Regions from separate parts of the Bradyrhizobium ingae genome, predicted to be linked through region 2. Evidence: riboswitches for the same ligand, from Rfam matches in the RefSeq annotation. Region 2 holds a riboswitch; each other region holds the start of a gene.
What was found. A riboswitch is a leader RNA that binds a small molecule or an ion and turns the genes downstream of it on or off. The one in region 2 is predicted to bind ZMP and ZTP.

Region 1 (4,278 bases), on a different contig from region 2:
GCCACGGCCGCTCGATTTTCGATCTCGAGCCGCCATCGGAGGACTGGGAGGTCGCCCTGCTCGGCTTCGGCTGGCTGCGCCACTTGCGCGCCGCCGACACCGCGCTGACGCGGGCCAACGCCCGCTCGCTGGTCGAGGACTGGATCTCCAATCCCGCCAACAAGCGCCGCCCCGTGGCCCGCCGCGCCGACGTGCTGGCGCGGCGCGTGATCTCGCTGTTGTCGCAGGCCCCCCTGGTGCTCGGCGACACCGACAACAAATTCTACCGTCGTTATCTGCGGGCGCTGGCCCGCGAGATTCGCCTTCTGCGTTTCACGATGGTCGACATCCCCGACGGGGTGCCGCGGCTGCAAGTGTTGATCGCGCTTTGCTACGCCTCGCTGTGCCTTGCCAACCAGGCGCGCCACATCCGCAGCGCCTCGCGCAAGCTGTCCGACGAATTGCAGCGCCAGATCCTTCCCGACGGCGGACACATCTCCCGCAATCCGGGTGCGTTGATCGAGCTCCTGATCGACCTGTTGCCGCTGCGCCAGACCTTTGCGGCGCGCAACATCGCGCCGCCGCCGGCGCTGCTGAACGCGATCGACCGCATGATGCCGATGCTGCGCTTCTTCCGGCACGGCGACGGCAACTTTGCGCTGTTCAACGGCATGAGCGCGACGTCGTCGGATCTGCTCGCCACGCTGCTGGCCTATGACGACACCCACGGCGCGCCGATGGCGACCATGCCGCATACCGGCTTCCAGCGCCTCGATGCCGGAGCGCTGACGCTGATCATGGACACCGGCGCGCCGCCGCCCGCCAATGTCAGCCACGACGCCCATGCCGGCTGCCTGTCGTTCGAATTGTCCTCGGGCACGAGCCGCATCGTGACCAATTGCGGCATGCCGACGACGGGGCGCGACAATTGGCGGCCATTCGCGCGCGGCACGGCGGCGCATTCGACGCTGAGCTATCACGAAACATCGTCCTGCCAGTTCGTCGAGCTGTCGGCGATGAAGAAGCTGCTGCACGGCGCGCCCGTGATCAGCGGGCCGTCCGTCGTCGAGAATTTTCGTGAGGTCGTTCAGAACGGCACGCTGCTGACGACGTCGCATGACGGCTATCTCGCCAAGTTCGGCGTGATCCACCGGCGTGTGGTGATGATCGCCAATGACGGGACGCGGGTCGACGGCGAGGATACGCTGTCGCCGCCGCAGGGCGGACGGCTGAAGGGCACGAATGCGGATTTCGCGCTGCGTTTCCATCTGCATCCGGCGGTGAAGGCAAGCCGGCTGTCGGACGCCCGCGGCGTGATGCTGGTGCTGCCGAACCGCGAGGTCTGGACCTTTGAAGCATTGGACGACAAGGTCGATCTCGATGACAGCGTCTTCCTGGCCGGAAATGACGGGCCGCGCCGCACCGCCCAGATCGTGATCCGGCAGGATGCGCGGCAGGCGCCCTCGATCCGCTGGAGCTTCGTCCGCTCCACGGCTTCGCCTGCGGTCACCAATGCCCGCCGCAATGCCCGGCGCGAGCCGGAACTCCCGCTGTAAACGCGCGCGGCTCAGCCCCATCTGGTCGTTGTGAAGGGCATCGAAAGCTGCTAACGAGCACCCGCTCGCGCAACTGGCGACCTTGGATGGAGCACCATCGGGAAGCGCGGGACATAGCTGCCGCGCGCCTGGGCATAGGTACTCCCTTCAACAGAGGATCTTGCTCATGACCGACCATCCGCGCCGCGTCACCCGCGCACTGCTTTCCGTTTCCGACAAGACCGGCTTGATTGAATTCGCCAAGGCGCTGGCCGCCCACGGCGTCGAGCTGGTGTCGACCGGCGGCACGGCCAAGGCGATCGCGGCTGCCGGCCTCAAGGTCAAGGACGTCTCCGACCTCACCGGCTTTCCCGAGATGATGGACGGCCGCATCAAGACGCTGCATCCGAAGGTGCATGGCGGCCTGCTCGCAATCCGCGACAACAAGGAACATGCGGAAGCGATGAAGACGCACGGCATCGCGCCGATCGATCTGCTCGTCGTCAATCTCTATCCGTTCGAGGCGACCGTCGACAAAGGCGCTGATTTCGAGGAGTGCATCGAGAACATCGACATCGGCGGTCCTGCGATGATCCGCGCCGCCGCGAAGAACCATGACGATGTCGCGGTCGTCGTCGAGGCGCAGGATTACCAGGCCGTGCTCGACGAGCTCGCCGCCAACAATGGTGCGACCACGTTGAAGCTGCGCCGGCGCCTTGCCGCAAAAGCCTATGCGCGCACCGGCGCCTATGATGCCGCGATCTCCAACTGGTTCAACCGGCAGCTCGAGATCGATGCGCCCGACTACCGCGCCTTCGGCGGCAAGCTGATCCAGGCGCTGCGCTACGGCGAGAATCCGCACCAGACCGCCGCGTTCTACGCGACGCCCGACAAGCGGCCCGGCGTCTCGACGGCGCGGCAGTTGCAGGGCAAGGAGCTCTCCTACAACAACATCAACGATACCGACGCGGCCTATGAGTGCATCGGCGAGTTCGACGCCAAGCGCACGGCGGCCTGCGTCATCGTCAAGCACGCGAACCCTTGCGGCGTCGCGGAAGGTCCCGATCTCGTCGCCGCCTATCGCAGGGCGCTTGCCTGCGACTCGACCTCGGCTTTTGGCGGCATCATCGCGATGAATCGCGCGCTCGATGCCGACACCGCGCGCGAGATCACGAAGATATTCACCGAGGTGATCATCGCGCCGGACGCAAGTGAGGAAGCGATCTCCATCATCGGCGCGCGCAAGAATCTGCGCCTGCTGCTCGCCGGCGGCCTGCCCGACCCGCGTTCGGCGGGCCTCACCGCCAAGACCGTTGCCGGCGGCCTGCTCGTGCAGAGCCGCGACAACGCCGTGGTCGACGACATGACGTTCAAGGTGGTGACCAGGCGTGCACCTGATGATGCCGAGATGCGCGATTTGAAGTTCGCGTTCCGCGTCGCAAAGCACGTCAAGTCCAACACCATCATCTACGCCAAGGATCTCGCCACCGTCGGCATCGGCGCGGGTCAGATGAGCCGGGTGGATTCAGCGCGGATCGCAGCACGGAAGGCGCAGGATGCGGCGAACGAGCTGAAGCTCGCCGAACCGCTCACCAAGGGATCGGTCGTCGCGTCAGATGCGTTCTTCCCGTTCGCCGACGGCATGCTCGCCTGCATCGAAGCCGGCGCCACCGCGGTGGTGCAACCCGGCGGCTCGATGCGCGACGACGAGGTGATCAAGGCCGCCGACGAGCACGGCATCGCCATGGTGTTCACGGGGACACGGCATTTCCGGCATTAACTCCTGTCGTCCCGGACAAGCGCAGCGAAGCGGAGCGCAAATCCGGGACCCATAACCACAGGGAGTAGTTTGGCGAAGACTGGTGGTTAGCAATCGCGCGCCACAACTTCTCCCTGGGGTTATGGGTCCCGGCCTTCGCCGGGACGACATCAGGATGCTTGGCAACAGCGGTCCCGGGTTCATCGCTCCGCGATGCCCCGGAATGACGGTGGTGCCGCTACTCCCTCACCCGCGTCAACAACGCCAGTCCCGCGGCGAAGAACACCACCAGCACGCCCATGCCGGCCTTCTGGCTTGCGGTCCCGGCCGTGATCGCGCCGATCAGCAGCGGGCCGATGAAGGACGTCACCTTTCCGGTCAGCGCGAACAAGCCGAAATACTGCGCGATGCGATCCTTCGGCGCGAGGCGGATGAGCAGCGTGCGCGAGGCGGCCTGGAGCGGGCCGCCGGCGGCGCCGATCAGGCAGCCCAGCACGAGATAGGCGCGCTCGGCCGCGCCGGCGAACAGGGCGCCGCCCGGCTCGGGCGGCGCGACCTTGATGAACAGGATCGAATCCTTGTCGACCAGCAGGATCGCTGTGAGCGATAGCAACAGGATCAGCATGCTGCCCGCGATCACGCGCTTCGGCCCGAGGAGATCGTCGAGCTTGCCGCCGAGCCACGCGCCGAACGTGCCGGCGATCGCCAGGATGATGCCGAAGGTGCCGATCTGGATCGTGTGCCAGCCGAAAGTGCCGGCGGCATAGATGCCGCCGAAGGCGAACAGCGACACCAGGCCGTCGGTGTAGATCATGTTGGCGAGCAGGAACGTCGCCAGCGATTTCCGCCGCGGCAGTTCGCCGAGCGATTGCTTCAGCTGCGCAAGGCCCGCGCGCAGCGCCGCGCGCACCGGCCGCTTGGCGGGATAGTCCGGCGTGAACAGGAACATCGGAATCACGAACACGATGAACCAGAGGCCCGTCAGTGGTCCCGTGATGCGATCGC
Region 2 (4,278 bases):
CGGGAAGTTAGCCCACGCGCCTGAAGCTGGTGATTAGCCTCAACGCCGCAAAAGCGCAGGGACCGACCATGCCGCCGACACTGCTCACTGGCACTGAGATGATCTCACTGGCACTGAGGTGATCGAATGAAGCGGCGCGAACTTCTTGCGGGATTGTTGGCCGCCACGACGGCGAGCGCGCTGCGGGCAGCCGAGCCGAATAAGACCTACCGGCTGGCATTCCTGTCGTCGGTTGCCGACCTAAGCGAAACCGGCATTTACAAGCCTCTCTTTGCCGAGTTGCGACGACTTGGCTACGTGGAAGGACAGAACTTCGTTGTTGGGCGCTTCTCGGCAAAGGGAGATGCGTCGCGCTACGACACAACCATTCGCGACGGCGTCAGTTCGTCCCCGGACGTCATCCTCATTACGGGGACTAGCGATCTAGTTCTTCGAGTAAAAGCGCTGGTTCACTCCATTCCCGTCGTCGCGACGATGAGCGATCCGGTTGCATTGGGGATCGCCAACAATTTTGCGCGACCAGAAGGAAACATAACCGGGATCAGCGTGGATGCCGGGATCGAAATCTGGGGCAAGCGGCTTGGGTTACTTCTGGAGGCTGTTCCGACAGCCAGCCGCGTCGGATATCTTTTTACAGAACTGTACTGGAACAGCAGGGCCGGTGACGCTGCGCGCGCGGCAGCTCGCAAGTTCTCAGTTACGTTAGTGGGTTCGCCGATGCGGGCTCTGCAGGAGCCAGAATATCTACGCGTTTTTGATCTACTCCAACGTGAACACGCCGACGCCCTACTTGTCAACGAAACTGGAAATCACTTGGACAACCGACGTCTTATTGTGGACCTCGCAGAAAGGAATCGCCTCCCAACGCTCTATGCCTACCGGGAATTTGTCGATATCGGAGGATTGATGGCGTACGCCATCGACAGAAACAACATGTTCGGTCAAGCGGCGCGATACATTGACCTGATCTTCAAGGGAGCCAAACCCGGCGAGATACCGATCTATCAATCGGACAAGTACATGACCTTCATCAACCTCAAAGCCGCCAAGACGCAGGGCATCACCATCCCCGCATCACTGGTCCTCCGCGCCGACGAGGTGATCGAGTAGCTCCCTCTCGTTGCGGCGCATAAGTCCGGAAATGGCCCGATGGCGAAGTTCGACTTGCCTCCGAAGCCGTCCGCTGATCGGGATAGACCGGAAATACCCGCGGGATATCGATTAGCTGGTACTCGACGGCGTAGGCGTCGCAGCATAGTGATCGAAACGCATTGTGAAGGTTGCACGCCCCCGGCTCATCGAGCGCAGATTATTTACAAAACCACTCATTTTCAGGAGCGGCACCATCGCGTTGATGACAGTGGAATTGCCGCGCATGTCCTGGCCCTGGATCTGCCCGCGCCGCGAGTTGAGGTCGCCGATGATGGAGCCGGTGTAATCTTCCGGCGACACCACCTCGACCTTCATTATCGGCTCAAGCACCACCGAGCCCGCTTTATGGAGCGCCTCGCGAAAGGCCGCGCTCGCGGCGATCTTGGAGGCGAGTGGCGAGGAATCGACATCGTGATAGGCGCCGTCGATCAGCGTCACAGTGAGGTCCACAACCGGAAAGACGGCATCGGCCCTCGACTTTGGCTCAATCGCGATTTCGAGCTTTAACTGTGCGGACACTTCATCCGCCATTGCATACGGATTGAGTTCCGGATGGCCAGACTTCCACTTGACCCATTCATCGGCGTCGCGATGCGAAACAAAGTCAGCAATCGGGACATCAGTGAGGTCCGCCTGTCGGTGAATGACACGCCAGCCGCCCTCTTGAATGCGCTGAATAATGAAAGTTTGCACGGGCAAGGAGGTCATCGGCGAATGTCACAGGTGCAGGCTTCGGATTGTTTTCCTAAAGTTAGCACAATCTACTATGTGAATGGTTGACAAAATTGGCGTACGCAACCGATAGAGGACTCCGTAGGAGCGCTAGGTGTTGTACGCAATTTCCCATTGGCATGCGGGCTGGCACGCGCTCCTTGTCGTAGGTTGTTCTGTCCTTTGGCTGCTACGACATCTGTTAGCCGGTGCATGGATGCCGTCGGACGGCGGCCGCATGGAGGCCGAAAGGCGCGGCCGAGAACGAATTATGGAGAGTTACGACAAGTACATGGGCGCGATGACGACGATTAAGGACCGTCTCGCGTGTGGACGGCCTTCCGTTGCAGCGTGTCGACGGTAACTATGCCGCGGGCGCGCGACACGCAGGCGTAGATCTTGTTCTTCCGATTCCGGTGATCGCGTCCGCACGAGCTGCCGGTTGCGGAAGGTCCGCAGGTAGGCTAGCTTCTCCGCCACGAAGAGCCGCCGTGCTCATTCGTTCCCATCGCGCGACTGGCGAGCTGACGTGGAATTGACCACGGTGAAGCGCGAGGGGTTCCGACGCCGATCGCCTGGGCAACCAATCTGCTGGAAAAACAGCGTGATGAGGAGCCCAAGCATGCCGTCGTTTCGCAACGAACTGTCCATCAACGATTCCGAGATCGCGGCCGCCCTTGCGGGGGAAGAGCGCCGTCAGCAAGACGGCGTCGAACTGATTCCATCCGAGAATTACACCTACCCCGAGGTGCTCGAGCTGCTCGGATCGGTCTTCACCAACAAATATTCCGAGGGCTATCCCGGACGCCGGTACTATGGCGGCCAGCAGTTCACGGACGAAATCGAGAACCTCGCGCGCCAGCGGGCCTGCTCGCTGTTTCGTGCCGAGCACGCCAACGTTCAGCCTCTGTCGGGATCGCCGATGAATCAGGCCGTCTATCTCGGCCTGCTCGATCCCGGCGACACCATTCTCGCCATGGACCTGTCGCATGGCGGCCATCTCACCCACGGCGCGCCGGTGTCCCACATGGGGCGTCTGTTCAACTTCATTCGCTACAAGACGGATTCGAAGAGCGGAGCGATCGATTTCGACGCATTACGGGCCACAGCGCGTGAAGCGCGTCCGAAAATGGTGTTGTGCGGCTACAGCTCCTATCCGCGCGACCTGGACTATGCTGCATTCAAGAGCATCGCCGACGAGGTCGGCGCGCTCACGATGGCCGACGTGAGCCACTATGGCGGACTGATCGCCGCGAACGTCATGCGCAATCCGCTTGATGCCGGCTTCGATGTCATGACGACGACATCCCACAAGACCCTGCGCGGCCCCCGTGGCGGGATCATCCTGTGCCGGAAGGAACACGCCGCTCGGATCGATGCTTCCGTCTTTCCCGGTTTGCAGGGTGGACCTCACATGAACGTCGTGGCCGGGACCGCCGTGACGCTGAAGAAAGCGATGAGCCCGGATTTCCAGGCGTACGCGGGGCAGGTCTTGCTCAACGCGAAGATTCTGGCCGGAACGCTGATGGAACGCGGGATGAAGCTGGTCACGGATGGAACGGACAATCACATGATGGTCGTCGATACGGCGGCGTCCGTCGGACTGGATGGGCGGACAGCCGAGGACCTGCTCGATGCCATCGCCATCACCACCAACAAGCAGATCACTCCCGATGATCCGCGCCCACCGCTGAGGCCGAGCGGCATCCGCCTCGGGACACCAGCCGCGACCGCGCGCGGCATGGGCGACACCGAAATGCGTCGTATCGGCGAATTCATCGCCGCGGCTCTGCAGGCGAAAGGAGACGATGCCGTCCTCGCGCGCCTCAGGTCAGAGTGTGTCGAGATGTGCCGGGCTTTTCCTGTTCCAGGCGTGGTGCCGGGATCCGGAGCGAACTGATTGGCCTCGAAACTGCAGACCGCAATTTAACGCGCTGAGATTAAGCATGGAAGGTGCGCTCCCTCCCCCGCTTGCGGGGGAGGGCTGGGGAGAGGGTATCTCCACAAAGAGACTCCCCAAGAGGAGAGAGCCCTCACCCAGCGCTTCGCGCCGACCTCTCCCGCAAGCGGGAGAGGTGGAGGCCGCGGCCCTTTCCGTTCCTCCTAACAGATCCTGCTCCGGACTCGCTCAGATCGCATCCGCCCGTTGCAGCGTGTCCACGGTGATGGTGCCGCGTGCGCGCGAGACGCAGGCGCAGATCTTCTGGTTTTCCTGCTTCTGATGGTCGCTGAAGAAGACGTCGCGATGATCGATCTCGCCCTGGACGTCCACGACGTCGATCGCGCACAGACCGCATTCGCCGCGCTTGCAGTCGTACATCACCTCGTGGCCGGCGGCATTGAGCACGTCCAGCATGGAGCGTTCGCGCGGGATTTCGAGCTCGACGTCGGAACCCTTCAGACGAACGCGAAATG
Region 3 (4,278 bases), on a different contig from region 2:
ACGCTGCTCCTGGTCGACGAAGGCAGAGTCGCTTGGCATCGCCGCGGGAGCACGGGCATCGACGTAGCAAGGACGATACATGGCTTGCAGCTGTTTGCCGCGAAGGAAGATCATTCTGGGGGTGAGGCCGCCGCGCCTCGCGATCCATCGCCGCACCTGGGATGGATACCCCGAATAGAGCAACTGGGTTGCTTGGGGATTAGTGACAGTTCGGCCATTGCCGGCGAAATCATACGCAGCGTGAAACCCAAGCGTTGCGTTCGAGGTGACGCAAATCTTGTCGTGAGGGATCGTTGAGAGCAGGATGGTGCACGCCGAAGCGCAAAGACCATCGATCATCACCGACTGGCCTGAAGCGCGAAGTTCGCTGTACTTGGAAAGGTAAGTCCCGATCTGCCCGCCGGGGTCGTCGGCAATCCGAACCGCCGCGTGGCCTGCCCCTGTGCCCGCGAGCATGAGCGCCGCCATGAGCAGCGCAGACAGAATCTTCATTAAATTCCCTACCCAGGTTGAAGGTGTGATGCGGACGTCCGCCATTGCACATCTGGCCGATGACGTCGGGGGTCCAATAGCGGCTCCAGCTCGCCGCTTAAACTAACCGCAACGTTTGTTGCGCCGCGATGCACGCGCACTGTTCCGCAGCGGAAACCTTTGGAACTCGATGATGGAACTGGTGGCGCGCGAGAGCATGATCCGGAAAGCGCGCAGCGGTTTTCCGAAAAGATCATGCTCAAACAACGACCTAAAGTGCGGCAGCGATTTATCCTGATCTCATCGCGCTTTAGGGAACCGTCGCGAACTGATTTGCGGCGGTTCTTAGCTCGCTTACTATTTAGACCGATGTAGACGACGAGCTTCAACCCGGGATCGTCATTGGCCTGAAAGCTCATGAGCTCGAAATGCAGCACACCCTCGGTGGGATGAGCGACCGCCTTGATATTGGCCTTTCATATGCTGAGGGCGTAGTACCGTGAGTAGGTTTCGCCGCCTCGGTCCCAGGGGGACACTGGTCGGAAGCCCATCTTTTCGTAGAGACGATGGGAGGCCGTCAGCGCGTTGTTACTGGACAGGCGAACGCGATCATATCCTGCGCTACGGGCAAAGCTGATGAGTTCATCTGCGATGGACCGTGCGATCCCGCGACCTCGGTAGATTGGGGAGACAAACATGCGAACCATTTCGCACTCTCGATCGTCGACACCTTTGATCGCACCGGTGCCGATGATTGTGCTTTCGGCGACCGCGCACAAGAAGAGACCCCGCTGAGCGTAGATGGTTTCCGCGTTGTCGACGTCCGAGAGACGCGAATAAATGAAGTCCCGTACAAAGGATTCAGGGTGATCGGCAAAATGCTCATGCCAGACGGCCTCGATGAGCCGCCGAACCGCCGGCGCTTCACCAGGCTGGAATGGTCGAATTGCCCAATCTGGTTCGATGCGTGTGAGGATCGCCATGGCATCCCCTTCCCGTGATGAAAGTCGCTGACATGAACGCGGGGACGTAGAGAGAGTCAGATGCCGACGATCCCATCCTGGGATAGCGTGAGGTCGGCACGCCGCAGGCTGACCTCGACACCGACCTGTTCTATCGAATGCGCAATAGGTGGACTGCATTTCGCAACCGCGACTGTAACGCTGTCCATGATGGCGAAGCGCCGCAGCAGACTTGCGGCGATCGTTTCACCTAGAGCCTCCAGAGTCTGGAACTTACTTGACGCTGCAATTTGGACGGCTTCGTCGACGACCGCGTCATATCTCACGGACGAGTCCAGATCGTCCCCGAGGTGGGTCCGCACCTCTTGTAGCGTGGCCAAAATGTCAAAGTTGAATTTTTGTCCGAGCCTGCGCTCTTCCTCGAACAGACCGTGATAGCCGTAAGTCTGAAGTCCGGTAATTCTGATCGACGTCAGCATGGGCAGCTCCGGAAGAAGCGTTTTGATTGGGAATGTCCCAATTGCCCAGGCGAACGGCACAGTGAATTGCTCGCGTTCCCCGGTGGTTGTCCACCTTGCCTCGCCAGTCACGCGACCATCAATTTCATAGCTTCAGGGTTCACGAAATGCAATCGCTTCCGCAGGTAGCCAACGAAGCGGTCGCGCACGCAGCCGCCTATGCCGGTCCGTTCAAGATGCCGGTGATCCGGCTGTAAAGCTCGATTGGTTCTGATTGAATCGGTGCAAGCCCGGGTCACAAGTCACCTCTCCCGTGGGCAAGGTGCATCCACGCTGCGCCCGGCGGGATTGTTTTCGGGCTTTTTAGTCGAGCTCGACCACCTGGCCGTTGGAAAGCGACACCCGCCGGTCCATACGGCCGGCGAGCTCCATGTTGTGGGTCGCGATCAGCATCGAGACCTGGGTTGCCTTGACGAGCTGCATCAGGGCCTGGAACACGTGCTCGGCGGTGCCGGGATCGAGGTTGCCGGTCGGCTCGTCCGCAAACAGCACCCGCGGGGCGTTGGCGACCGCGCGGGCGATCGCGACGCGTTGCTGCTCGCCGCCCGACAGCTCGGCCGGACGATGGGTGATACGGTCGCCGAGCCCGAGATAGGACAGGATATCCTTGGCGCGCTTGACGCTCTCGGAGCGCTTCAAGCCTCGGATCATCTGCGGCAGCATGACGTTCTCCAGCGCCGAGAACTCCGGCAGCAGCCGATGCGACTGGTAGACGAAGCCGATCTCGGTGCGGCGAAGCTGCGTGCGCTCGATGTCGGGCAGTTGTGAGGTCGGCGAGCCCCCGACATAGACCTCGCCGGAATCGGGCGCCTCCAGCAGCCCTGCGATGTGCAGCAGCGTCGACTTGCCCGAACCTGACGGCGCCACCAGCGCCACCGACTGCCCAGCCCACAGCGCGAGCTTGGCGCCGTCCAGGATGGTCAGCACGTTCTCGCCCTGCACGTACTGCCGCTTTATCTCGTGGAGATAAATGACCGGTACATCTTCCGCCCCCTGCTCCATCAGGCCCTCACTCGTACCGCAGCGCTTCGACGGGATCGAGACGCGCGGCGCGCCAGGACGGGTAGAGCGTCGCAAGGAACGACAGGGTCAGCGCCATGATGACCACCGCGGTGGTCTCGCCGACGTCGATCTCGGCAGGCAGCCGGGACAGGAAATAGAGCTCCGGCGAGAACAGTTCCGTGCTGGTGAGCCAGGACAGGAACTGTCGGATCGATTCGATATTGAGGCAGATGACGAGGCCGACGCAGAAGCCGACGAGCGTGCCGACCACGCCGATCGAGGCGCCCGTGATCAGGAAGATGCGCATGATCGATCCTTGCGAGGCGCCCATCGTGCGCAGGATCGCAATGTCGCTGCCCTTGTCCTTCACCAGCATGATCAGGCCGGACACGATGTTGAGCGCGGCCACCAGCACGATCATGGTGAGGATCAGGAACATCACGTTGCGCTCGACCTGCAGCGCGTTGAAGAAGGTCGAGTTGCGCTGTCGCCAGTCGACCAGGAACACCGGCCGGCCGGCAGCCTCCGTCACCGACTTGCGAAACGCGTCGATGCGATCGGGATTGGTGGTGAACACCTCGATCGCGGTAACGTCGTTGTTACGGTTGAAATAGGCCTGGGCCTCAGGCAGCGGCATGAAGACGAAGCCCGCGTCGTATTCGGACATGCCGATCTCGAACACGGCGACGATCTTGTAAGGCTTGATCCGCGGCGTCGTGCCCATCGGCGTCACCGCGCCCTTCGGCGCGACCAGGGTAATACTGTCGCCCGCATGCAGAGACAACTGGTCGGCAAGCCGCCGGCCGATCGCCACGCCCTGCCCTTCGTCGAAATTCTCGATCGAGCCCTGCTTGATGTTCTTGGCGATCGAGGTGAGGTTGTTCAGGTCGTCGGCGCGGATCCCGCGGACCAGCACGCCCGAGGCATTGAACGGCGAGGACGCCAGCGCCTGGCCGTCGACCACGGGCGCGGCGAGCCGCACCCCATCCACCTGGCTGATGCGCTCGGCAACGTCCTTCCAGTCGGTCAGCGGCGATTCCAGCGGCTGCACCAGGATATGGCCGTTGAGGCCGAGGATCTTGTCGAGCAGCTCCTTGCGGAAGCCGTTCATGACGGCCATGACGATGATCAGCGTGGCGACGCCAAGCATGATGCCGAGGAAGGAGAACCCGGCGATGACCGAGATGAATCCTTCCTTGCGGCGCGCCCGCAGGTAGCGCGCCGATAACATCCACTCGAATGGCGCGAAGGGCGCGGTGTGCACTGGCTCTGTCATGGTCTCATCCATCGCTCGATAATCCCATGATTCGGGGTCAATTGTGGCC

Region 1: linked by a shared signal. The riboswitch ahead of purH (bifunctional phosphoribosylaminoimidazolecarboxamide formyltransferase/IMP cyclohydrolase) and the one ahead of ACV1FX_RS02955 (serine hydroxymethyltransferase) in region 2 are both predicted to bind ZMP and ZTP.
Region 3: linked by a shared signal. The riboswitch ahead of folB (dihydroneopterin aldolase) and the one ahead of ACV1FX_RS02955 (serine hydroxymethyltransferase) in region 2 are both predicted to bind ZMP and ZTP.

The regions. Positions count from the first base shown of each region.
Region 1 covers NZ_JBVUBB010000031.1:98,044-102,321, reverse strand. The annotation lists gene ACV1FX_RS31905 (heparinase II/III family protein) at 1-1,535, shown strand, start outside; ZMP/ZTP riboswitch at 1,595-1,676, shown strand; gene purH (bifunctional phosphoribosylaminoimidazolecarboxamide formyltransferase/IMP cyclohydrolase) at 1,702-3,294, shown strand; gene ACV1FX_RS31895 (MFS transporter) at 3,512-4,278, opposite strand, start outside.
Region 2 covers NZ_JBVUBB010000002.1:69,526-73,803, forward strand. The annotation lists gene ACV1FX_RS02945 (ABC transporter substrate-binding protein) at 127-1,110, shown strand; partial or broken gene fusA (elongation factor G) at 1,222-1,617, opposite strand; ZMP/ZTP riboswitch at 2,366-2,451, shown strand; gene ACV1FX_RS02955 (serine hydroxymethyltransferase) at 2,486-3,763, shown strand; gene ACV1FX_RS02960 (PDR/VanB family oxidoreductase) at 3,992-4,278, opposite strand, start outside.
Region 3 covers NZ_JBVUBB010000024.1:109,506-113,783, reverse strand. The annotation lists gene ACV1FX_RS28365 (hypothetical protein) at 1-492, opposite strand, end outside; gene ACV1FX_RS28360 (GNAT family N-acetyltransferase) at 948-1,454, opposite strand; gene folB (dihydroneopterin aldolase) at 1,511-1,912, opposite strand; ZMP/ZTP riboswitch at 1,949-2,033, opposite strand; gene ACV1FX_RS28350 (ABC transporter ATP-binding protein) at 2,255-2,956, opposite strand; gene ACV1FX_RS28345 (lipoprotein-releasing ABC transporter permease subunit) at 2,961-4,241, opposite strand.